2 regions of the Brevibacillus sp. MER 51 genome follow, and region 2 is predicted to be linked to the other one. Evidence: riboswitches for the same ligand, from Rfam matches in the RefSeq annotation. Region 2 holds a riboswitch; the other holds the start of a gene.
The links. A riboswitch is a leader RNA that binds a small molecule or an ion and turns the genes downstream of it on or off. The one in region 2 is predicted to bind FMN.
Positions count from the first base shown of each region.

Region 1: another riboswitch for FMN. It lies ahead of M3630_RS27745 (ECF transporter S component); the one in region 2 lies ahead of ribD (bifunctional diaminohydroxyphosphoribosylaminopyrimidine deaminase/5-amino-6-(5-phosphoribosylamino)uracil reductase RibD).

Region 1 is NZ_JAMAUS010000022.1:7,491-19,245, reverse strand. Features, by position in the region: gene M3630_RS27775 (zinc metallopeptidase) at 1-121, opposite strand, end outside; gene M3630_RS27770 (glutamate-1-semialdehyde 2,1-aminomutase) at 565-1,851, opposite strand; gene M3630_RS27765 (protein phosphatase 2C domain-containing protein) at 2,017-2,859, shown strand; gene M3630_RS27760 (ABC transporter ATP-binding protein) at 2,949-3,959, shown strand; gene M3630_RS27755 (ABC transporter permease) at 3,952-4,746, shown strand; gene M3630_RS27750 (ABC transporter permease) at 4,750-5,547, shown strand; FMN riboswitch at 5,952-6,106, shown strand; gene M3630_RS27745 (ECF transporter S component) at 6,338-6,949, shown strand; gene proS (proline--tRNA ligase) at 7,264-8,730, shown strand; gene M3630_RS27735 (HAD family hydrolase) at 8,783-9,421, opposite strand; gene M3630_RS27730 (winged helix-turn-helix domain-containing protein) at 9,485-10,102, opposite strand; gene bcp (thioredoxin-dependent thiol peroxidase) at 10,259-10,729, shown strand; gene M3630_RS27720 (M42 family metallopeptidase) at 10,765-11,755, shown strand, end outside.
Region 2 is NZ_JAMAUS010000008.1:293,862-305,616, reverse strand. Features, by position in the region: gene M3630_RS19200 (M23 family metallopeptidase) at 1-817, shown strand, start outside; gene M3630_RS19195 (TetR/AcrR family transcriptional regulator) at 926-1,552, shown strand; gene M3630_RS19190 (aldehyde dehydrogenase family protein) at 1,559-3,088, shown strand; gene M3630_RS19185 (Ger(x)C family spore germination protein) at 3,112-4,230, opposite strand; gene M3630_RS19180 (GerAB/ArcD/ProY family transporter) at 4,227-5,315, opposite strand; gene M3630_RS19175 (spore germination protein) at 5,320-6,822, opposite strand; gene ribH (6,7-dimethyl-8-ribityllumazine synthase) at 6,949-7,413, opposite strand; gene M3630_RS19165 (bifunctional 3,4-dihydroxy-2-butanone-4-phosphate synthase/GTP cyclohydrolase II) at 7,430-8,629, opposite strand; gene M3630_RS19160 (riboflavin synthase) at 8,646-9,302, opposite strand; gene ribD (bifunctional diaminohydroxyphosphoribosylaminopyrimidine deaminase/5-amino-6-(5-phosphoribosylamino)uracil reductase RibD) at 9,322-10,428, opposite strand; FMN riboswitch at 10,561-10,705, opposite strand; FMN riboswitch at 10,818-10,965, opposite strand; gene M3630_RS19150 (HAD family hydrolase) at 11,034-11,702, opposite strand.

The sequences.
Region 1 (11,755 bases), on a different contig from region 2:
TAAGACCGGAGGAGGTAGGAACTTCGGCGAATTTGTTAAAAGTTCCTTTCACACGGAACTGTGCCCAGAGCGACAGTCCGAATGCAATCAGAATCAGGAAATCCATAGGATGGAAAAACATTCCACACTCACTCCTCATTGTAATCTATGAAAACGAAATGTTGCTAAGCCATACATGTAACCTTACTACTTCATTCTGTCCCATATTCATGTATACGAATAAGTCCTATGACAGTTTCACTATTTTATTGTACAATCTCTGACCATTATTGACAATGTTGCCGCATGCGAAAAAACAGACACATTCCTCGTCAGTATGATTGGGAATGTGTCTGTTTTGATGCTCATCTGTCGTGATTTTGAGTTTTATGATGCTCGGTTTTTCGCGGGTTTTGAAAGCCCTTCACTTCGAGCATCTTACTGCTCATTTTGGAATCCAACGTCTTTTCAGGAGCCTGCGGATATGATTTTTCACCTTTGGACACCGGGATATCCTCCTCGAAAACATAATCGCGAACAGGCTTATTATTTCCTCGGACGGATACGAAAGGACGTGGGAATGGTTTACAGCTGAGAAAAGGCGCGGTCTACAGCCGCGATGGTGTATTGAATGTCTTCTTCTGTATGAGCTGTCGTCACGAACCAAGCTTCATATTTGGATGGAGCCAGGCATACACCTTCATTCAGCATCAGCTGGAAGAAGCGGGCAAAAATTTCTCCATTCGCTTTCTGAGCTGCATCGTAATCATGAACAGGCTCGTCCGTAAAGTAAACAGCCAATGCCCCTTTTACACGATTGAGCTGAATGGTCACGCCGTGTTTGTTTGCCGCTTCGATGATTCCGTTCGCCAGCATAGCGCCAAGTCGTTCGAATTTATCGTACACGCCCGGCTGCTTCAATACTTCCAGGCAGGCAATACCCGCACGGATAGAAGCAGGATTACCAGCCATTGTTCCTGCTTGATACGCAGGGCCGAGTGGGGCGACTTGCTCCATGATTTCCCGACGACCACCATAAGCGCCGATTGGCAGACCGCCACCGATAATTTTGCCCAATGCAGTCAGATCAGGCTCGACTCCGAGGAGGTTTTGTGCGCCGCCATAGCAGAAGCGGAAGGCCGTGATCACTTCATCGTAGACGACAAGGGCGCCAGCTTCGTGCGTAATGCGGTTAACCTCTTCCAGGAAGCCAGGCTCAGGTGCCACGATACCGAAGTTGCCGACAATCGGTTCAACGAGGACGCAAGCCGTTTCGCTTCCCCATTTGCTCATAGCTTCTGCGAATGCTTCGATATTATTAAAAGGTACGGTAATGACTTCGCTGGCAATGCTTTGCGGAATACCTGCACTGTCTGGAATCCCCAGAGTAGATGGCCCCGAGCCGGCAGCAACGAGCACCAAATCAGAGTGGCCGTGGTAACAGCCTGCAAATTTGATGATTTTGACACGTCCGGTATAGGCACGTGCTACACGAATGCAGGTCATGACTGCTTCTGTACCGGAATTGTTGAAGCGAATGCGCTCCATCGAAGGGATTGCTTCGCGGATCATGTTTGCAAAGGTAATTTCCCATGGAGTAGGCGTACCGTACAGGGTTCCATTGGCAGCCGCTTCGCAAATCGCTTTGGTCACATGTGGATGTGCATGGCCAGTAATGATGGGGCCATATGCTGCTAAATAGTCAATATATCGATTGCCGTCCACGTCCCAGAAATACGCGCCCTGGGCACGTTCCATCGTTACGGGTGCTCCCCCGCCTACGGCCTTGAAAGAGCGGGAAGGGCTGTTTACCCCGCCTAGAATGACGTCGAGTGCTTGCTCGTGCAGTTGCGCGGATCGTTCACGTTTCATGCATATTCCCTCTTTTCTTTTGGAACTACCTCTTTTGGAAAAAGTCCTTCATTATCTTACCACAGCTGTTCAACAAGTGGATATGAACGGAGAGCTATAGATGAAGGAAAGGAAAAATGATACAATTTTCAAGCAAATCACTCCAAGGGTAAAGGCGGGGTCATCATGAAACTTGAGTGCATCTCCATGAAAGGAAGCAGCAAAAGCAATGAGGACGCCTATGTGATTCAGCAGGTCAAGCATGTGTATGCGGTCATCGATGGCACTACGTCGCTGATCCCGTATGAGAACGAAGCAGGGCAGACAGGAGGAGCTATCGCGGCTGACCTTGTAAAAAAGCAGTTGGAAGCAATGCCGGAGGATGCAGCTTTGCACAATTATTTGGGGACGATAAACGAAACCCTTCAGGAGCAGATGCGGCAAAGTGGCATCAATCTTGAGAAAAAGGAAGCATTGTGGGGAGCGGCCTGTGCAGTCGTTCGTGTAGGAGATGCCCATATCGAGTATGCGCAGTTGGGTGATTGCATGATATTTGCCGTTTATGATGATGAGATGGTAAGACCCCTGACGCACACGCAAGTCAGCCATTTGGAACAGGCCGCCTTGGCGAAGTGGGAAGAAGGAATCAACGAAGGATCGTGTACCCGAACAGAGCTGTACGAACGATGTATGGACATCCTGATCCATAACCGCTATCAGGCGAATGGACCAGGAGGCTACGGCGTGTTGAATGGCGATGTTGCCTGTCGGGATTTTATCGAGTATGGACGCATGAATCGAGTTGGCGTGAAGGCATTGGTGCTGGTAACGGATGGTCTTTTCATGCCGAGAGCTATAGGTGGAGCACAGCCAAAGTGGGAAGAAACGGTGCTGCCGATTGTACATAAAGGGCTGCAACGTTATACAGACGAGCTGATCGCTCTGGAAAACAATGATCCCGAATGCATCCACTATATCCGCTTTAAAAAGTCAGACGACAAAACGGGCATGATTCTTTATCTTCAATAACAGTTTGGTGCAGTTTGCCTTTTGCACAATTCGATTGGCTCATATACACTACAAATGGTATTTAAGCGAAGAAAAAAGGACGGTTTTCCATGATTCAGGTAAATCATTTACAAAAGGATTTCCGCATTCATCAGTCCAGACCGGGCCTTGGTGGTGCTTTTCGTGATTTGTTCAGTCGAGAGTACAAGACAGTAAAAGCGGTGGATGACCTTTCCTTTACAGTAGGGGAAGGGGAAATGTTCGCGCTGATTGGGGAAAATGGTGCCGGAAAATCAACCACGATCAAGATGCTGACGGGTATCTTGACCCCGAGCGATGGCGAAATCGTCATCAACGGCTATGTGCCTTTCAAGCAGCGGGAAGAGTACGTTCGATCCATCGGAGTTGTTTTCGGGCAGCGCTCTCAGCTTTGGTGGGACTTATCTCCGCTAGAGTCCTTCCGCCTGTTGAAAAGCGTTTATAAGGTTGACGAAGTAGAAGGAGAAAAATGGCTGGAGCGTTTGATTGAGGAGCTGGAAATTTCACCGTTCGTCAGTCAGCCAGTGCGCAAGCTGAGTCTCGGACAGCGGATGCGCTGTGAAGTGGCTGCTTCGTTGATTCATAAGCCACGCCTGCTGTTTCTCGATGAACCGACAGTTGGTCTCGATGTACTCGTTAAGCAAAAAATCCGTGAGTTTCTCCGCAATTTGAACGAGACGGAAAATATGACAATCTTGTTGACGACTCACGATGTGTCAGACATCGAAGCACTCTGTAAACGGGTGCTTGTCATGGACAAAGGAAAGCTGATCTTCGACGGTTTACTGAATGACCTCAAGGAAAAATGGGGCAATGGCACAGAAGTGTCCTTCCAAATGAAAAAGCGCACTTCAGCAGCAGCTCTTCGTCAGACATTGGGCGAGATGCCTTGTGAGATCGAGCAAATCAATGACTTTACCCTCAGTGTAAAAGTAGCGCGAAGTCAAGAAATGTTGCCCTTTGTGTTGTCGACGGTCATGTCCTCCTTTGAAGTCAGCGATGTGAAAATCGAGGAGACGAGCACAGAGGATATCGTTCGCAACATTTATTCCTCAGACCAAGAGGTAAGAAGCCATGCGTAAGCTTTATATGGAACTCATCCGCATGAGGTTTTTGACGATGCTTGCCTATCGTGTCAACTATTACAGCGGGATCATTATCTACGCGATCAACATCGGTGCGTACTACTTTTTATGGGGAGCGATCTACGGAGGTCAGCAGCAGCTGGGCGGGCTTACGGTGGAACAGATGACTTCCTACGTTGCGATTGCTTGGATGTCGCGGGCGTTTTATTTTAACAACATCGATACGGAAATAGCCCAGGACGTCCGAGAAGGGAAGGTCGCAATTGAAATGATACGCCCTTATAATTACTTGTCCGTGAAAACGGCGCAGGCTTTTGGGGAAGGGATCTTTCGTTTTCTTTTTTTCGCGGGTCCAGGTATTTTCCTTATCAGTCTGATCATTCCGTTCAGCTTCCCTGCGACAGCAACTGGGTGGGGACTGTATTTGATCAGCTTGATGTGTGCGTTTTTGATCAATACACAAATCAATCTGGTGACAGGCTTGCTTACTTTCTTCCTGTTCCGAAACGATGGCATGATGCGAGCCAAGCGGGTCGTGGTGGATCTGTTGTCTGGTCTCGTGCTGCCGATCAGCTTTTTCCCCGGTTGGGCGCAAACGGTAATGGGGTATCTTCCATTTCAGGCGGTCAACTACTATCCGAGCTTGATCTTCACAGGTGCGATTTCAACGGAACGCTCTTGGGAATTGATCGGTTTTCAGGTGATTTGGATGTTTGTCATACTGGTTCCCATCTTGGTGATGTGGCGTCTTGCCCGCAACAAGCTGGTTGTGCAAGGAGGGTAGAGCATGCAAGACATGAGACATATTTTTAGTATTTTTGCCGACTACCTGAGCCAGTACTTCAAGACGAGACTTGCCTACCGAACAGATTTTCTCGGGGATTTTGTGTCCAATCTGGTTTCTGAGTTGATCAATCTTGTCTTTATTGTTGTTGTGTTCACCCATGTTCCGCTGATGGGGGATTGGACGCGTGACGAGATTATCTTTATCTATGGGTTCTTTTTGGTACCATACGCATTATTCTCGATGTTCTTCGGTTTTTGGGACTTCAACGAACGGTACATCATCCGGGGCGAGATGGATCGCATCCTGACGAGACCGATCCACAATCTGGCGCAGGTGTGCCTCGAGTCGATTGCGCCAGACCGCATTTTTGGCGTCATAACCGGGATCATCATCATGGGGTATGCTGCCATTCAACTCGATTTGTCGTTTTACTGGTACGACGTGTTCATCTTTATCGGGCTCTCGATCAGCGGGGCACTGATTTACGGTGGCGTGTATACCGCGATTGCTGCTGTTAGCTTCTTTTCCGACTCGCGGACAGGGATTGCCCCGATGATATACAACATCCAGCAGTACGGGCGCTATCCGGTAGACGTGTACAACAAGGCTATTCGCTTTGTGCTCACCTACGTGCTGCCGTTTGCTTTCGTAGGTGTTTATCCGGCGGCTTACTTTTTGCGCAAGGAAGTTTGGTACACATATGCGGCAATGACGCCGGTAGTGGCTGTTATTTTCTTCGGGATTGGGCTGTTGGTCTGGAACTGGGGAGTCACGAAGTATCGGGGAGCGGGTTCTTGATGATTTATAATCCGAAGTCGTTGTGAGGTAAAAAAAGACCATCCCGGCTGCAACCGGAACGGTCGGTACAATAGGCGCTTCCCGCAAAGGGGTGCGGCTCAATACTATGTTGCGAAATAGACCGCAGAGCTGTCAACTCAAGGGCGGTCTATTTCTTTTTGGTCAAGGTAACAACCAAGCCGATCTCCCCCCTTTCTATGGGGATGAGCCGCGCGACCACCCTTGAGGAGCCGATTCTATTGTGCAAGCGAATGATAGCATAATGTGCTCTCTAGTTAGCAAGTGTCTTTTTTATTCGCTATTCGCACTAAACACATCGGAAAAATAAATAAGAAGTGTCGCTTTGGCAGTTTCCTCTATTGTCAAATCAAAAAACAGCAGTATAATATGCTGTATACAACTACACATTCCTTCGGGGCAGGGTGAAATTCCCGACCGGCGGTGATCATGCTTTACGCATGTTAAGCCCGCGAGCCTCCCGAGCGTAAAGTTGCGACGGAGTGCAGGATCTGGTGTGATTCCAGAGCCGACAGTACAGTCTGGATGGGAGAAGGATGACGACAGTACGTTTATCACACGTGCTTGTTTACCTGTGCAAACGGGATGAGAACGTAGAGGCAGCCCTCTTGTTTCTTGTACCTTTTATTTGCGCATGGTTTTGTCATACGCTTGCAAATGCCCTGTGGAACATAGCCACAGGGTTTATTCTGTTTGTGTAACAAGACGTGTGAGCATACAACGACTGTTGCCATTCCTCAAGAAGGAGTAGAAAAATGAGGAGATGGTAAACATGAAAGAAACAGCGCTGCATTCTTCGCGCACACGTGCAACCCAAAAGCTGGTGACGATTCCCATGCTGGCGGCCGTTGCATTTATTCTGCAGTATCTCGAGGTTCCCGTACCACTGATGCCAAGCTTTTTGAAGCTCGACTTCAGCACACTCCCGGCATTGATCGGGGGACTCATGTACGGACCTGTAGCTGGCATTATTATCGAGGTACTGAAGAATACACTGCACATGCTCTTCAAAAATACAGATGGCCTTTTGATCGGTGAACTCGCAAACGTCGTAGCAGGATCAAGCTTTATTTTTGCGGCTGTCTACATGCAGCGTCTGGGCCAAGGCAAAAAAGGCTTCCTGACTGGTCTCGCTCTGGGGACGGTTTTGATGACGATCGTCATGGCTGTGGCAAATGCATATGTGCTGTTGCCTGCGTACGCTGTGCTTTATCAAATGCCGATTGAACAGCTCTTGACTATGTTCAACGCGACAAGCATCTGGTCATTGGTTCTGTACGGAATCGTGCCGTTCAATCTCTTCAAAGGTGTTATGATTTCAGTGGTCGCATATCCGATCTACGTGAAGCTCGGCTCCAGAATCGCTGCACGTACCAACAATTGACAACCACGACATGACTCGCTAATATGTTAACTTAATAGAAAGTTTCAAAAGGCTATGAAAGGACCCGCAGCTATACCCTCGTAACAGAGAGTCGGCCCTAGTCTGGAAGGCTGATACGTAATGGATAACTGCATCCCATCCTGAAGCCGCTGGTGAAGAGCTTAGCCGGATGCCCACCGTTATCGGGTTATCGAGAGGACTATGGCGTATTGCTATGGTCAATCAGGGTGGTACCGCGGAAGTTAATCCTCCGTCCCTTTTTGGGATGGGGGATTTTTTGCATTTTACGTAAGAACAAAAAGGAGCGTAGACGGATGAAAGAGGACAAAGCGTTTGTAAAAGAAATTACACCGCAATCGGAGGATTTTTCGCGTTGGTACATCGATGCCATCAAAAAGGCTGATTTGATGGACTACACACCGGTGCGCGGCTGCATCGTTTTCAAGCCGGATGGCTTTGAGCTATGGGAGCGAATTCAAGAGGCGATGAATAAGCGCTTCAAGGAGACAGGGCATCGCAATGCCTATTTCCCGATGCTGATCCCCGAGTCCTTCTTTCAAAAAGAAAAAGAGCATATCGACGGCTTCAATCCAGAGCTGCCTTGGGTAACAGAGGCTGGGGGCGAGCGGCTAGAGGAAAAGCTCGCACTACGTCCAACCTCCGAGACGATCATCGGGCATATGTACAGCCAATGGATTCAGAGCTATCGGGACCTGCCTGTATTAATCAATCAGTGGGCAAACGTGTTTCGCTGGGAGAAGCGGACAATGCCGTTCTTGCGGACATCGGAATTTCTCTGGCAAGAAGGCCACACGGCACATGCGACAGAGGAGGAAGCTCGTCAGGAAACGATGCAAATGCTGGAGATTTACCGAGAGGTCGTTGAGCAGGAGCTGGCCATTCCGGTTTGGAAGGGACAAAAAACACCAAGTGAACGCTTTGCGGGTGCTGTTGACACGTATTCCATTGAAGCGATGATGAAGGATGGCAAAGCAGTGCAGGCGGGCACCTCGCACTATTTGGGTGATAAATTTGCGCGCGGCTTTGAAATCAAGTTTTTGGATCGCGACAATCAGTTCAAGTACGTTCACACCACATCATGGGGCACCTCTACGAGACTGATTGGTTCAATGATCATGGTGCATGGCGATGACCGCGGTCTCGTGTTGCCGCCTCGCATGGCTCCGACACAGGTGATTATGATCCCGGTCGGTCCGATGAAGCTGCGCGAGAAAGTCATGGAGGCGTTTGATCCGCTCTTTGACGAAATCAAGGCCGCAGGAGTGCGTGTCCGTGCTGATCTTCGCGAAGAAACACCAGGCTGGAAGTTCAATGAGTGGGAAATGCGCGGGGTTCCTCTGCGTCTGGAGCTCGGCCCACGTGACGTGGAAAATGGTCAAGTGATTTTGGCTCGACGCGATACAGGGGAGAAGGTGACGGTCTCACTTGAAGGTATCGCGCAGACCGTTGTTCAACTGTTGGAAGAGATTCAGCAAAATATGTTCCAAAAAGCACTAGCATTCCGTGATGAAAACTCACATCTGGGGATCGACACACTGGAGCAGCTATCCGCTCATATTGCTAAAAACGAGAGCGAAAACAAAACGAGCGGATGGGTGTTAGCTGGCTGGTGTGGGGATGATGCTTGTGAATCGAAGATCAAGGAAGAAACCAAGTTCACCTCTCGCAACATCCCGTTTGAGCCTCCTGTACAAAAGAAAGTCTGCCTTTGCTGCGGCAAAGAGTCACAGCATAGTGTCTGGTTCGGACGGGCGTATTAATCAAAAAAGGGTGTGTCCACGCTTTTGCGGCAGGGGCACACCCTTTTTTCAACTAGCGTCCGAGAATCCAATCGGTAAAAGCTGGCACATCCGTAAAGTGGTAGTCAGGCTCGGGATCGAATTTTCCCGACTTTTGTGTAACCAAAAGCCAATCCACACCGACTGTCCGCAAACCAGCGGCACGACCAGCCAACACATCAGCATCACTGTCACCTACGAAAATGGTTTCCGCAGGAGTTGCGCCTAGCTGTTTCATAGCAGTAAAAATACCTTCTGGATGAGGCTTTGGATGTGTGACCTCATCACCTGTAATCACGACGGAAAAATACGAATCTAATCCCCATTCTCGAAGGGAGATGTCAGCGCTTTTTCGTCCTTTTCCTGTTACGATTCCCATTTGGATATCGGCTGCGTGAAGTTCGTCGAGCATAATTCGGATATTTTCCGGATTTTGTACGCGGGAGTGTTCATCTGTGTATACACGATAAAAATGTGCGAAGGCGTTGTCATGCGCATGTGGGGGAAGCTTGCTTTGCAAAATGCCTGTCTCTGTGGGGCCAAAGAGAGCTACAATCTGCTCGTCCGTATAATGCTCTTGTAAAAACTGCTGAAAGGTGGAGCGAAAAGCGGTGAAGATCAAGGGGAGGGTGTCGGCAACTGTGCCGTCGAAATCAAACAAGATCGTCCGCATTGGAGTCCTCCTTTGATTAGAAAATGAAAGAAAACCATCGTATCTGATGGTTTTCTTGGTGACTTACTCATCCGAATCATCAAAAGGATCATCTGAATCATCTGTTGGATCAGCCGGAGTCAATGGGAACAAGATGTCGAAAAACTTGAATTTTCGACGGCCAGATTCCTTTTTGAACCCTTTGTACTTTTGCAACAGCTCAGAGATGTCTTCCACAAATTGATTACGTTCTTCTTGACTCAAATAAAATTCAGTCAAATTAAAAGCGAACGTATTTTTGTATTCCTTCCGAACATCCTGGTCGCTTGCGACGAAGCGATTGAGCGTTCGCATGAGGTCCTTTTCCGTAGTACGAAACGGAGTAAACATGACATCACTTAATTGTTGAGCGTTTTCTTCAATCATCAATTGAAGCTTGACCTGAATGACCTTGGCAACAGGCTCATAATATTTCTCCACAATGGAGCCTTTTACCCGGGTATCCACTTGCTCGAGCAGTCCAACACGCACGAGCTCTTTCACATGGTAATGTAGCCGTGCTGCATTTTCGCCTAGTTCTGTAGCGATTTGTTTGGCCGTTCTGGGCTCCAAATCTTCAAAGAGTTCCAAAATTTTAACCCGTTCCGCTATAGCAAGCGATTTTAGCGCTTCTGGATCTGTTACTTCAAAAAACTCTTTCATGCGAATTCACCATCCAACTGACTAGGCAAAATTTTATTTTTTTTAATTCTATCCTTTTCTGAATCAAAGCGCAACTTGTATGCGGATGAAGTGACTACTAGATTGTGGTAAAATGGGACCAGCGAAAACAGGATATTATCGAGAGGAGGGAAAAGTTTGACGGCAGTAGGACAAGCTGCACCTGCATTTACTTTGCAGGCGAGCAATAATCAGACCCTCTCACTTTCCCAATTTCATGGTCAAAATGTAGTGCTTTATTTTTATCCGAAGGACCAAACGCCAACATGTACCACAGAAGCATGCGACTTCCGTGACTTCCATTCAGGTTTTGCCGAGCTGAATACAGTTGTTCTCGGAATCAGTCCGGATTCTGTGAAATCGCATGATAAATTTATCGCGAAGCACGAATTGCCTTTTCCGCTTCTGGCAGATCCAGATCACCAAGTGGCAGAGGCTTATGGCGTGTGGGTGTTGAAAAAAATGTACGGACGAGAGTACATGGGCATTGAACGCACGACGTTCGTCATCGACAAAGAAGGCAACATCGCAAAAGTATGGCCAAAAGTAAAAGTCAAAGGACATGTGCAGGAAGTGCTTCAATTTATTAAGGAAGAGCTTCAATCCTAACGTTTATTTCGCAATGGGCGAATGGAGGAAAACAGATGAGTGTATCCACGGAATATGTTGTACAAAGCTTTTGCCAATTGGCGAACATCCCAAGTCCATCCGGCAATACGGAAAAAGTAATGGCCTGGGTTGCACAAGAATTAGAAAAGCTTGGCGTTTCCTATAAACGGACTAACAAAGGGGCAATCGTTGCAACAGTAGCGGGGGCCCATAACGAAAAGGCAAGACTCTTGACCGCTCACGTCGATACACTGGGCGCGATGGTAAAAGAAATAAAGAGCAACGGGCGCTTGAAGCTGACTTTGATCGGCGGCTTTGCATTCAATGCGATTGAAGGAGAGCACTGCGTTGTAGAGACTAGTAGCGGTCGTCTTGTAACCGGTACCATTTTGTCCACCAAAGCTTCCGTGCATGTATACAGCTCAGAAGCGGGGAAAGCTGAGCGCAATGAGGCGAACATGGAAGTCCGACTGGATGAAAAAGTCACAAACAAGGAGCAAGTCCTTGCGCTTGGGATTTCCGTCGGAGATTTCGTCTCCTTTGATCCGCGGGTGACGGTAACGGATAGCGGCTTTATCAAGTCCCGCCACATTGATGATAAAGCAAGCGTAGCTGTGCTCTTGGGGGTTCTGAAGGAGCTGAGTGAATCCGGCGTGAAGCTGCCTTACACCACGCACTTTTTTATCAGCAATAATGAAGAGATCGGCTATGGCGGCAATTCCAGCATCCCTGATAACGTGGTGGAGTACCTGGCTGTCGATATGGGCGCGATTGGGGACGGACAGACGACAGATGAGTATTGCGTGTCCATTTGTGCGAAGGATTCCACTGGACCTTACCACTACGGATTGCGCAGCCATCTGACCAAGCTCGCACAAGCGAACGGTCTGAACTACCAAGTGGACATTTATCCCTACTATGGTTCCGACGCAAGTGCTGCGCTGAGAGCAGGATATGACGTTGTCCATGGTTTGATCGGACCGGGAGTAGATGCATCCCACTCTCATGAACGTACACATAAAGAAG
Region 2 (11,755 bases):
TCAATACGAGCGAACCATGAAAATACGCAAGAAGAAGCAGGAGCAAGAAAACGTCTCGCGGCTAACAGCCGTGGACATTCCAAGCGATCGTTGGGCAGGTGCGTTCAATCCCGATGCAGAAGATACGAATCCGGTATCCATTCAGTTTTTTCAAGGGGTCGGGATGGATGGCGACGGCGATGGGCTAGCGGATCGACACAACGATCTCGATGCACTCACTACTTTCATTCATTACCTATCTCAATACGGCTTCTCCGATGAAGATTGGCAAATTGGTCTCTGGTCTTACTACCAGCGGGATCGGTCCGTGAAGACGATCAGGCAGTTCGCGCAGGTGTATGCAAAGTACCAGCACCTGGCCCTAGAAGAGCGGCATTTTCCTATCCCCACGAGGTACGAATACAGCTACCGCAGTACATGGGGAGCGCCACGCGGCTGGGGTGGACGTCGCATCCACGAGGGGACCGATATTTTTGCCAGTCACGGTACTCCCGTACTCAGCACAGCATACGGAGTCATTGAGGTACTCGGCTGGAACAGGTATGGCGGATGGAGAATCGGCATGCGTGACATGGGCAATGTGTATCATTACTTCGCACATCTGTCCTCGTTTAAAAAGGGATTGAAGCCGGGTGACATCGTGGAACCGGGTGAAGTGATCGGATATGTCGGCAGTTCTGGTTATGGGAAGCCTGGTACTTCAGGAAAATTCCCTCCCCATCTGCACTACGGGATGTACAGAGAAACAGGTGGCGCGGATTGGTCATTTGATCCTTATCCGTATTTACGACGCTGGGAGCGGCAAAAGAAGCGGTAATGAAGCCGCTTCTTTTTTATGGGCAGCTCTTCTCATTGACAGACATCATCCGTAAAAATACAATAAAAACAGAAAAACTGGACAGTCGTCCAAAAATGAGGTGAGAAAGTGACTACCCCAAAAAAAGCCGAAGCAAAACGGACATTTTTGATTGAGCAAGCGACTGCTTGTTTGGCTGAAAAAGGGTATGCTCATGTTTCCTTGCGCGACATTGCCAAGGAATCTGGCGTCTCACTTGGCATTCTGCATTATTACTTTGCAAGCAAAGAAGAGCTTTTGCTCGCTGTAATCTCTAGCTACAAGGGACGTTTTATGGAGGAGTTGGAACGCGAAGTGCTCGCAGCTCCATCTGACGAATGGTCAGCAGCTCTAGCCCGTGTCCTATGCCGTAGTCTACAAGAGGATCGAAATCTGCATCGGCTCTGGTATGACTTGCAGGTACAGGCCATGTACGTTCCCGCCTTTGGTGAACAGGTAAAAATCATTCGAACCCGTCTGCATCAGCTCATCTCTCGTATGCTCGTACGGTTGCAGCGCGAAGAACAATCACCGTTGACCATTGACGAAAACTCCGCAATCTCACTCATCTACTCTGCAATCGACGGATTCCTTTTTCAATTTTTGCTCGATGACTTGCAGAAGCCGGAAGAAGCGATTGCTCATTTTGAACAGGCCTTTGCCCATTTGATGGATACACTCTTCTCTTCTGAATCTTTATCTCCTGAATCGAGGTGAATTAGGATGGCAGTCCTGTCCATGCAAAATCCCGCCACTGGAGAACTGCTTGGCGCTTTACAGGAAGCGACTCCAGAACAAGTAGAAGAAGCGATGGCACGTGCGCGTCTTGCCTTTCCAGCTTGGTCCACGACATCGTTGGCCGAGCGTCTGGACTATTTGGCACGGTTGCGGCATTATTTAGTCGATCACGGCGAAGAAATCGCCCGAAAAATTAGTGAGGCTACCGGAAAAGTTACATTGGAAGCGTACATGACCGAAATTTTCGTCACTGTCGACACGATCCGCTTTTATGAAAAACATGCCTATCAGATGCTGGCCGATCAGCCAGTACCAACCTCTATCGTACTATGGCCGAAGAAATCGTATATCCACTACAAACCGATGGGTGTCGTCGCGGTCATTTCTCCGTGGAATTATCCGTTTCAGCTTGCTATCATTCCCGTATTATCTGCGCTGGTAGCAGGCAATACCGTTATTTTAAAACCTTCCGAGGTGACTGCCTCTACCGGACTGCTCATGGAAGAGGTTTTTTCCGCTGTTTCTATGCCAGATGGAGTCGTAACCGTCCTGCATGGAGGACGCGAAGCTGGACAGGCGCTGGTAGCTGCGCGCCCAGATAAAATATTTTTCACAGGCTCTGTTGCGACAGGCAAAAAAATTATGGCGGCAGCTTCGGAGCATTTGATCCCTGTTGAATTGGAGCTGGGCGGGAAGGACCCGATGATCGTATTTGAAGACGCTCATTTGGAACGGGCAGCAAATGGCGCGGTGTGGGGGGCTTTTACGAACTCTGGACAGGTGTGTATGTCTGTTGAACGTCTTTTTGTCCATGAAAAGGTATATCCTGAGTTTCTCAAGCTAGTCACTGAAAAAACAAAAGCATTGCGCCAAAGCTATCCGAATGAGGCCGAGGTCGGTTCGATGACGTCTTCCCAACAAATCGGCATTGTCCGTGAGCATGTGAGCGAAGCACTGGCTGCGGGCGCGACTTCAGTCACCGGAGGACTTCCTTCCTCTGACAGCATGTATATCGCGCCGACCATTCTCACAAACGTGACGACTGAAATGAAAATCATGCGGGAAGAGACCTTTGGTCCAGTGCTGCCCATCATGACTTTTTCCACCGAAGAGGAGGCTGTCCGCCTGGCTAATAGCTCACCGTACGGACTGAATGCCTCCGTATGGTCAGCCGATAAAACAAAAGCGGATCGCGTAGCTCGTCAGCTCGACAGCGGCAATGCGTGCATCAACGACGTCATTATCAGCTACGCCAATCCCCATCTTCCTTTTGGCGGGGTCAAACAGAGCGGTATTGGCCGTTATCGTGGACCTTCAGGACTGCAAGCCTTTACACACAGCATCTCTGTCATCCACGATCCGGGCAAGCGCAAACGCGAGTTCAACTGGTATCCGTATACGAAAGATCAAGAGCTCACCTTCATCGGTTTGACGAACCTGTTATACGGCAAGCTCCAAAATGTAAATCGCCGGACTTTGGGTGCGATCTGGCGCGAATTCAGGCGTCTGTTCTAACCACGCCGGAATGCTGCTGCTCCTTATTTCAGTGTCCCAAAACCAACGATATCCACATGAACTCTGACATTAAATTTCGCTTTTTTATATAGGGCGAGACCCGTTTCGCGTTTCCATTTGCCATAATATTTTTGGCGAATGCTCTCCTCTAGCTGCGCCGGGTCAACCCCTTGCTTTTGAAAACGCACCAACATCTCCATGCTTTCCTTTTTGATCCGTTTCTCAAGCTCTTGAATCAAGGTCCGAAATTGAGCTCGCTTCTCCAAATCCTTGTTGCCTGAATAGCCTACCAGCATTCCTCTTACCTTAAGATCGATGTGGATAACAGGCTTTTTCAGGCTGCCTTCGCTTCTTACTTTCGTTTTTGCCCGCACAAAATCGAAGACGACCTTTTCCCTTTGTTTTTTACCTGTTTTCGTCTCGTGCTGGAACTCGAAGCTCATACGTGGCAAGCGTTCTCTTCCCAGAAAGCCCTGAACCAGCTTCCCCTCTCGCTGTGAGTACATTCCGATCATCCTGTCCACTCGAAAAAGGGCAGCCTTGGTGATCTGAATCTCTCCGTCTCTGTGAATGAGATAAGGAAGATTGGGGTCCATCGTGTTGCTGGTCATCATAAAAACAAAATCGTGAATGGTCGCAAAAGACGAAAAGGCCGTTTCCACTCGCGGACGAAGCAAGCTGTTCAAATACGTGTTGATTTCCGGCCTGTGGTTATAGGTTTTTTTGATGACATCTTTCGCTTTTCCTTGTACGACGGCAATGTATACATTTTCTCCTACTATGGGATTGCGGTAGAGATCAAGGATGACTTTTCCGATCCCTACTTTGCGGGCGTATTCTTCACTGAACAAAATCACACGCAATTGAGAGAGAGACATGGTCCTTTCCGCTTTTGTCGCGAGATTCAGCATCGCCTCGCTCGTCATCGAAGCAAAAGTCGAGTACACCTGCGTGGATTCCTTATTTTTGGAGGGAACCGGTACAGATACGGTGACATCTATCTTTTCACGATCTACATAATCGAAGCCCATAACCCCAATCATGGCCATGTCTTCCAGTGCTGGCCGTTCGAGTTCGCGTCCGCACCCGCAAAGGCTGAGCAGGAGGATAACCGTAACAATGAACCAGCTTGCCCTCTTCATGATACCCGCTCTCCTCTACCGAACTTCAAGGAATGAAGCAATAACAAAAAAATAGGCCATAAGATCAATCCATAGGCTATGTAAACAGTCACCTTGTCATAAATGTAGCGTTGTTTTTCTACAGATAATGGCCCCACAATGAATAAAAACGAAATGATGGTCGGTAAAAGCAGATGCCACAGCCGAGTCTTTTCTGCCATTTCTTCAAGCCCTGTACGCGCAACCCACAAATATCCCGTACTCGTGCTGAGAATGAGGAAAACCCAGAGACCAATCCCGAGATTTTCGATCCGCTCCAAAAAAGACAACTCTACAGCCTTAAACAAATTCAATATGGGATATATAAGATTTTCCATTTGCCATTTGGAAAAATAAGCTATGCTTGTGAGCAAGACCATGACATACAACAAAACCACGATCCATACCCCAATCAGCACATGCTTGTGTGCCTTGTTCTTCTCTTGGATATACGGGTAGAAAAACAGGACCAATTCATACCCAAGCATACTCGCGTAAGAATTGTGCACGGTTTCGGCTATACTGCGCCAATCTGTATTAAATAGAGGAAAAATATGTGTGAATCCTCCCTTTTGAAATCCGTACTGCAAAAGAAAAACCATCCAGCCGGTAAAAAAGAAGGTTAGCAGGCAAAAACGCGCGATTAATTTGATGCCGCCATTTGTAATGTAGACCATCGTCAAAGTCAATCCGAGCAACGGCAATGTGGCTGTCTGATTGCTCAGCATGGAGGTTTGCACCAGCCTGACATATCCTTCATTGGCGGTAGATACATTCAGAATGGCGTAGACGATAATCAAGATATTGAAACAGCGTCCCAGCCATTTTCCCAACAGCTTTTCGTGAATCCGAAACAGATTATCCTCTGGATAGCGACGGCACAAGGCCATCATCGGAATTAACGTTAAGCTGACGATGCATCCCAACAAAATCGGAGACCACCACAGATTGTAGCCTAGTTTGCTGGCAGAATGAGCCAGTCCAAGTAAATTGACCCCCACCATCGTATTCATAATCAATCCGATTACCAGGATCGGATTCAGGCTGTGAATTCTCCCTCTATCCATCTCCCTAGTCCTCCCCAACTGGCCGGACATGCTTTTGCTTTGCCCGGGACATGCGGTTTCGATTGACGATAAACCTCAATGGCGCACGTACGAGACTATTCATCAAATCGGTCCATTGACGCGGAACTCCCGGGGTCATGTACGGAGTCCCGAGCGAAGTCAGATTGAGCAAATGCGCGAATAAAAACGACAGTGCCAGCATCTGGCCGTACATGCCCAATACGCCTGCCATCAAGATAAAACCATAGCGAACGAGCCGAATCGCATTACTCATTAAAAAATTGGGTGGCACAAAAGAAAGCAGCGCTGATACAGAAACAAGGACGATCAGGATATTACTGGCTAACCCTGCTTGTACGGAGGCTGTCCCGATCACGATACCGCCAACGATACCGATTGTTTGACCGATTTTAGTCGGCATGCGTATCCCTGCTTCTCTCAAAATCTCGATGACGAGCTCAATAATGAGCACCTCGATCACCGGCGGAAAAGGCACCCGACTGCGCGATTCAGACAAAATCGTCAGCAAAGCGGGTGGAAGCATTTCCGGATGATACGTCAAGACAGAGACATAGCTGGAGGTAAGCATGATGGTGATAAATAAACCGAAAAAGCGAATCATCCGCAGCAAGCTCGCCGTTGACCATCGATTGTAAAAGTCTTCGGGGCTGCTAAACATCTCCAGAAAGGAAGTCGGACAGATAGCAGCATCCGGACTGCCATTCAGCATGATCACGATCCTGCCGTCCAATAAGGCTGCTGTTGCATTGTCAGGCCGACCCGTCAAGCCAAATTGCGGGAACGGAGAGTACGGCTTATCCTCCAGCATTTGCTTTAAGACAGGCATCCCGACAAATCCAGGGTAAATGACATTGTCGAGCCGTTTTTTCACGCGCTCCACATTTTCTGCGCTCGCGATGTTGTCCAGATAAATCACAGCTACCTTGTTGTGCGCCTCGGTGCCAATCGAGTAGCTCGATACTTTCAGATGAGGCGTAGCCAGTCTTCTCCGAAGCAAGGACAAATTGATCTCCAGCATTTCAACAAAGGAATCTTGCGGTCCAAGGACGGTCGCCTCCGTCTCGGATTTCGTAATGGAACGATGCGCGACCTGAAAAGTGTTCACATGCAGAATGAGATCCCTTTCCAGGAAAAACAAGATGGTATGACCGCGTAGCAAGTTACTCATCAACGTCTCCATATCGTCAAGAAGACATTCCTGTGAGAAAGGGAGCACCTGCATCGGGTCTTTCCCGTCGGAACGCTGCAACGGAAGAAAGACATTCTCATAAATCTGGGACACATCCACCAGCGTATCGAGAAAAAAAACGTGTACCTCTTCGTCATTCATCTTCAATGACAAGCTGCTGAGGTCATCCACGTTTTGCATGCACTGTTTTACCATTTCCGGTGTAATTTGTTCACTTCGCCGCGCTTGTACCGAACTGATGCGCCGCTTTGTTTGTATGGCCTCTACCTGCGCTCTCCACCAATCAGTCGGCTTCACGTTAGATCCCCCTTTTTTTCAGGAAAATCTTTCTTACTTTGACCTACCCGTGGTGATTTTATCCAAAAAAATAGAAAACGGGAGCCAAAGCCCCCGTTGAACTATCTCGCTACCCATATGAAATGATTAGGCGAACTGCTTAGATAAGTTAGCCATTTCGATCGCTGCCGTTGCGGCTTCCCAGCCTTTGTTGCCTGCTTTGGTTCCTGCTCGCTCGATGGCTTGCTCGATATTGTCTGTCGTCAAAACACCAAAAATAACGGGTACCCCAGTGGATAAAGATAGGGACGCGACTCCTTTTGCGGTCTCATTGCAGACATAATCGAAGTGTGGAGTGGAGCCACGAATGACAGCTCCCAATGTAACAACTGCATCATAGCGACCGGATTCCGCCATTTTTTTGGCGATCAACGGAATTTCAAACGCGCCCGGTACCCATGCCACGTCTACCTGCTCCTCTTCTACGCCATGACGCTTCAAGGCATCAAGGGCCCCTCCGACCAGCTTGCTTACGATCAATTCATTAAAACGTCCTGCCACAATCCCTACACGCAAACCTGTTCCAACCAAATGTCCTTCGAATGTTCTCATCGCTTATTCCCTCTCCTTATCTGTGCAGATGAAGCAGGTGGCCCAGCTTCTCTTGTTTTGTTGTCAGGTACTGTTTATTGTGCAGATGCTCCGGCATTTGAATCGGCACCCGTTCTTCTACTGTCAAACCGTAGCCAGTAAGCCCACGGATTTTTCGTGGGTTATTGGTCAAAAGCCGCATGCGTTGCACACCTAAATCCCGCAAAATTTGCGCACCAATACCGTAATCTCGCAGATCAGCGGCGAATCCTAGCTTTTCATTGGCCTCAACCGTATCCAAGCCTTCCTCCTGCAGCTTGTAGGCACGGAGCTTATTAATCAAGCCAATGCCTCTGCCCTCCTGGCGCATGTACAATAAAATGCCGCGTCCGTTCGCTTCGATCTGTTCCAATGCAGCGTGCAGCTGTGGACCGCAGTCGCAGCGGTATGACCCGAAAATATCGCCTGTCAAGCACTCCGAGTGCACGCGGACGAGAATGGGCTCATCCGGTCCGATCTCCCCCTTAATGAGAGCCACATGCTCTTTGCCATCCAGCTCGTTCGTATAGGCCGCTATTCGAAAATCACCGTAGGCGGTCGGAAGCTGCACTTCGATTTCCTTTTTCACCATGGATTCCGTCCGCATCCGATACGCTATCAGGTCTGCAATCGTAATCAGCTTGAGCTCAAAGCGGCGTGCAATTTCTACCAATTCCGGCAGACGTGCCATGGAACCATCCTGGTTCATAATTTCGCAAATGACTCCCGCTGGAATGCCCCCCGCCAAGCGAGCCAAATCAACTGCCGCCTCCGTGTGACCCGCTCTGCGCAATACACCGCCAGACTTCGCGATTAACGGAAAAATATGTCCCGGTCTGCGGAAATCTTCTGCGGTCTTCTGCTCATTGAGCATCGCCAAGACCGTTTGAGAGCGCTCGTGAGCGGATATCCCTGTGTGTGTGCTCCCTTCATCGATAGACACGGTAAAAGCCGTTCCTTGCTTGTCTGTATTGGCATTCACCATCGGAGCCAGCTGCAAGCGAGTTGCGTGCTCTTCTGTCACCGGCACGCACACGAGTCCCCTGCCATGCGTGACCATGAAGTTGATCATTTCAGGCGTAGCCGCTTCGGCCATGCAGACAAAATCTCCTTCGTTTTCCCGATCCTCATCATCTACCACGATGACTGCCTTGCCCTGACGCAAATCTTCCAATGCTTCTTCTATGCGATGAAACATGCTTTCTCCCTCCTACTCACGCGAAGCCATTTTCCTGCAAAAAGGCTAGACTGAGCCCGCCAGATTTTTCTGTACCGCCATGGTTTTGATAACCTAACAAGCGCTCCACATATTTGCCGATGACATCCGTTTCGAGATTCACCAAGTCCCCAGGTCGTCTGTCTGCAAGACTCGTATTCGCCAGCGTATGCGGAATGATCGAAACCGTAAAACCGCTATCGTTTACGTCCACCACGGTGAGACTGATGCCATCTATGCAAATCGATCCACGGGCAATGACGTACTTCAACAGCTGTGGTTTGGCCTCAATCCGAAACACAACTGCATTCGCATTCACCTCTCGTGAAGCAACTATTCCGGTCCCGTCTACATGTCCGGAGACGATATGCCCGCCGAATCGATCTCCCAGCCGCATCGCCCTTTCCAAATTCACTCGCTGTCCACTGCGTAATTGGCGCAAGCTCGTCTTATTCATTGTCTCTGGCATCACATCGACGCAAAACTGACGATTGGTATAAGAAGTTACCGTAAGGCAAATGCCATTGACCGAGATACTGTCGCCGAGCTTCACCCCTTCAAGTACCTGCTGTGCGCGGATGACCAGTCGACTCGCCTGTTCGTTCCCTTGAATCGATTCCAACACGCCCACTTCTTCGACCAGTCCCGTGAACATGCTCTCTCCTCCTCACCTGCTACGTCTGATCCTCCCATTGTGGGTACCCGCTGATCTGTACATCGCCTTTCCCGATCGGAGTGATCATGACATTTGTCAGCTGCACTGCTTCTCCCATCGTTGCAAAGCCTTGACCACCGAACGGCGAGGGCGCACCGCTTCCTCCGATCAGCTTTAGCGCGATATGACTCACGACCTTCTGAATCGCTCTCGCCTGCAAAAAGGAGCCGTTTACTTCCTGTCCGCCTTCCACAAGCAACGAGGTAATTCCCAGCTCCCCCAATGTATCCAGCACCTTTTCCACGAGAATTGGCCCTACCATTGTGATGACCTTAACTCCTCTTGCTGCAAGCAGCTCCTGCTTTTCCCTTGGGGCTGCATCTGTCGTAAAGATCCATGTCTTCGCATCTGTATTCTGAACGACACGGGCATCCAGCGGCGTACGTAATTGGCTGTCCAAAATCACGCGAACTGGCTGGCTCCCAAAACGCTTCTCTCCCTTGCGCGCCGTCAACAGTGGGTCATCAGCGAGAATCGTCCCAACTCCAACCAGGATTGCATCATGCTGCCTGCGAAGTTCATGCACCTCTGCCCGAGCCTCTGCACCAGTAATCCACCGACTGTGTCCCGTGACCGAAGCAATTTTTCCGTCCAATGTACTGGCCGTCTTTACCGTCACAAATGGACGTCTGGTTTGGATGTAATGGAAAAAGACTTCATTGAGCGCCTTCGCTCCCTCTTCTCTCACGCCCACCGCCACTTCTACTCCTGCTGCCCGCAGCATCTCGATGCCTCGTCCCGCCACCAATGGATTCGGATCGAGCGTAGCTACAACCACACGACATACATCAGCTGCGATCAACGCTTCTGCACACGGCGGTGTTTTCCCATAGTGACTGCAAGGCTCCAGCGTCACATATACGGTCGCACCTTGCGCTTTTTCCCCAGCCATCCGCAGTGCGTGCACCTCAGCATGGGGCTCTCCTGCCCGCAGATGCGCTCCCATTCCCACGATGGTTCCATCTTTCACAATCACAGCTCCGACCATGGGATTCGGACTGGTTTGGCCTCGTGCCGATCGTGCCAGCTCCAGCGCCAGATCCATGTACTTGCTGTCCTGTTCCATACCGCACTCCTTTCTGTTCCATCATTCCAGCCAAGCACAACGCAAAAAGCCCTTGAAACCTCACAGCGTTTCAGGGCATAGGGAAAGAAGCCTTACCTCATCTGTTTTTTGAAAAAACAAATGAAGAAAGCAAAAAATCTTCTTCCATCCGGACTGTACCGTCGGCTCTGGACTTTCACCAGATCAGTCGCTGCAAGCGTGGTCAGCGAGTCGCGGGCTCAGACGTACGTACGCCATTACCGCCGGTCAGGAATTTCACCTTGCCCTGAAGATTGTCGCTATGAAGTTTTATGAAAAATAAAAACGCCCATGAATATTATGCTCAGGGCGTTCAGAAAGAAGCCTCGCTTCTACCGTTTTTTGAAAAAAACAGCGAAACAGGCCGTTCCAAATACCTTCTCCCATCCGGACTGTACCGTCGGCCTTGGATTTGCACCAAGTCAGTCGCTATCAACTGCTTCGATAGCGAGTCGCGGGCTCAGACGTGCGTTCGTCATTACCGCCGGTCGGGAATTGCACCCTACCCTGAAGGCTGGTATTCAGTTAGGCAAAGTATAGCATATTTTTCGCTATTGTCTGTAATCATTTATTGGAGAAGTGCACTTTTACTCTTGCTCGCACATTTCGAGGAACGTCAGGAGTTCTTTCAAATCATTGATGTACGCTCTTGGCACAACACCATTTCGCTCCATGTCCAACTCATTCCCTTGATAGGCAATAAAAGCAACTTGTCCATCACAGGCCGCCTTGCCATCGATCCACGAATCCCCGATCATCGTCCAGGCCGAAACAGGCCAATCTGGCTTTCGGCTGCGAATATAGTGAACGCCGGAGGGAGATGGCTTCAATGTCGTCATCTGCTCGCGGGCGACGATTTCAGCGAAGTAGGAGGCGATTCCCGTCTCGTTCAAAGCCTCCATTGCAGCAGCATACGCGTTGTTGGTCAGGATATACAACTGGTAGCGGTTCTTCAACTCCTCCAGCACTTCTACCGCGTGTTGCTCCAGAACGGCACCATGCATCCCTTCCTTCTCGATCGCGGTTACTGCATCCCACATCGCTTGCTCCAACTCTGACGTCATTTGCTCCGATTTTCGCCCGATCTCAATGAGCTGTGATGCGGTATGCTTTTCCCATTCAAATGTTGGGGAAACGATCCCATTGTCCACCCATAGCTGAAATATGGCCCGCTTCATCTCGGTAAAATCGATCCTGGATTGCAACAAGGTGTTGTCCATATCGAAAATAATGCCTTTTTGAAAGGTTCTGCTCATTTTGTGCCTCCTTTTTTGACAATAGTCGTGAATGATCCTTCCATTTTATCAAA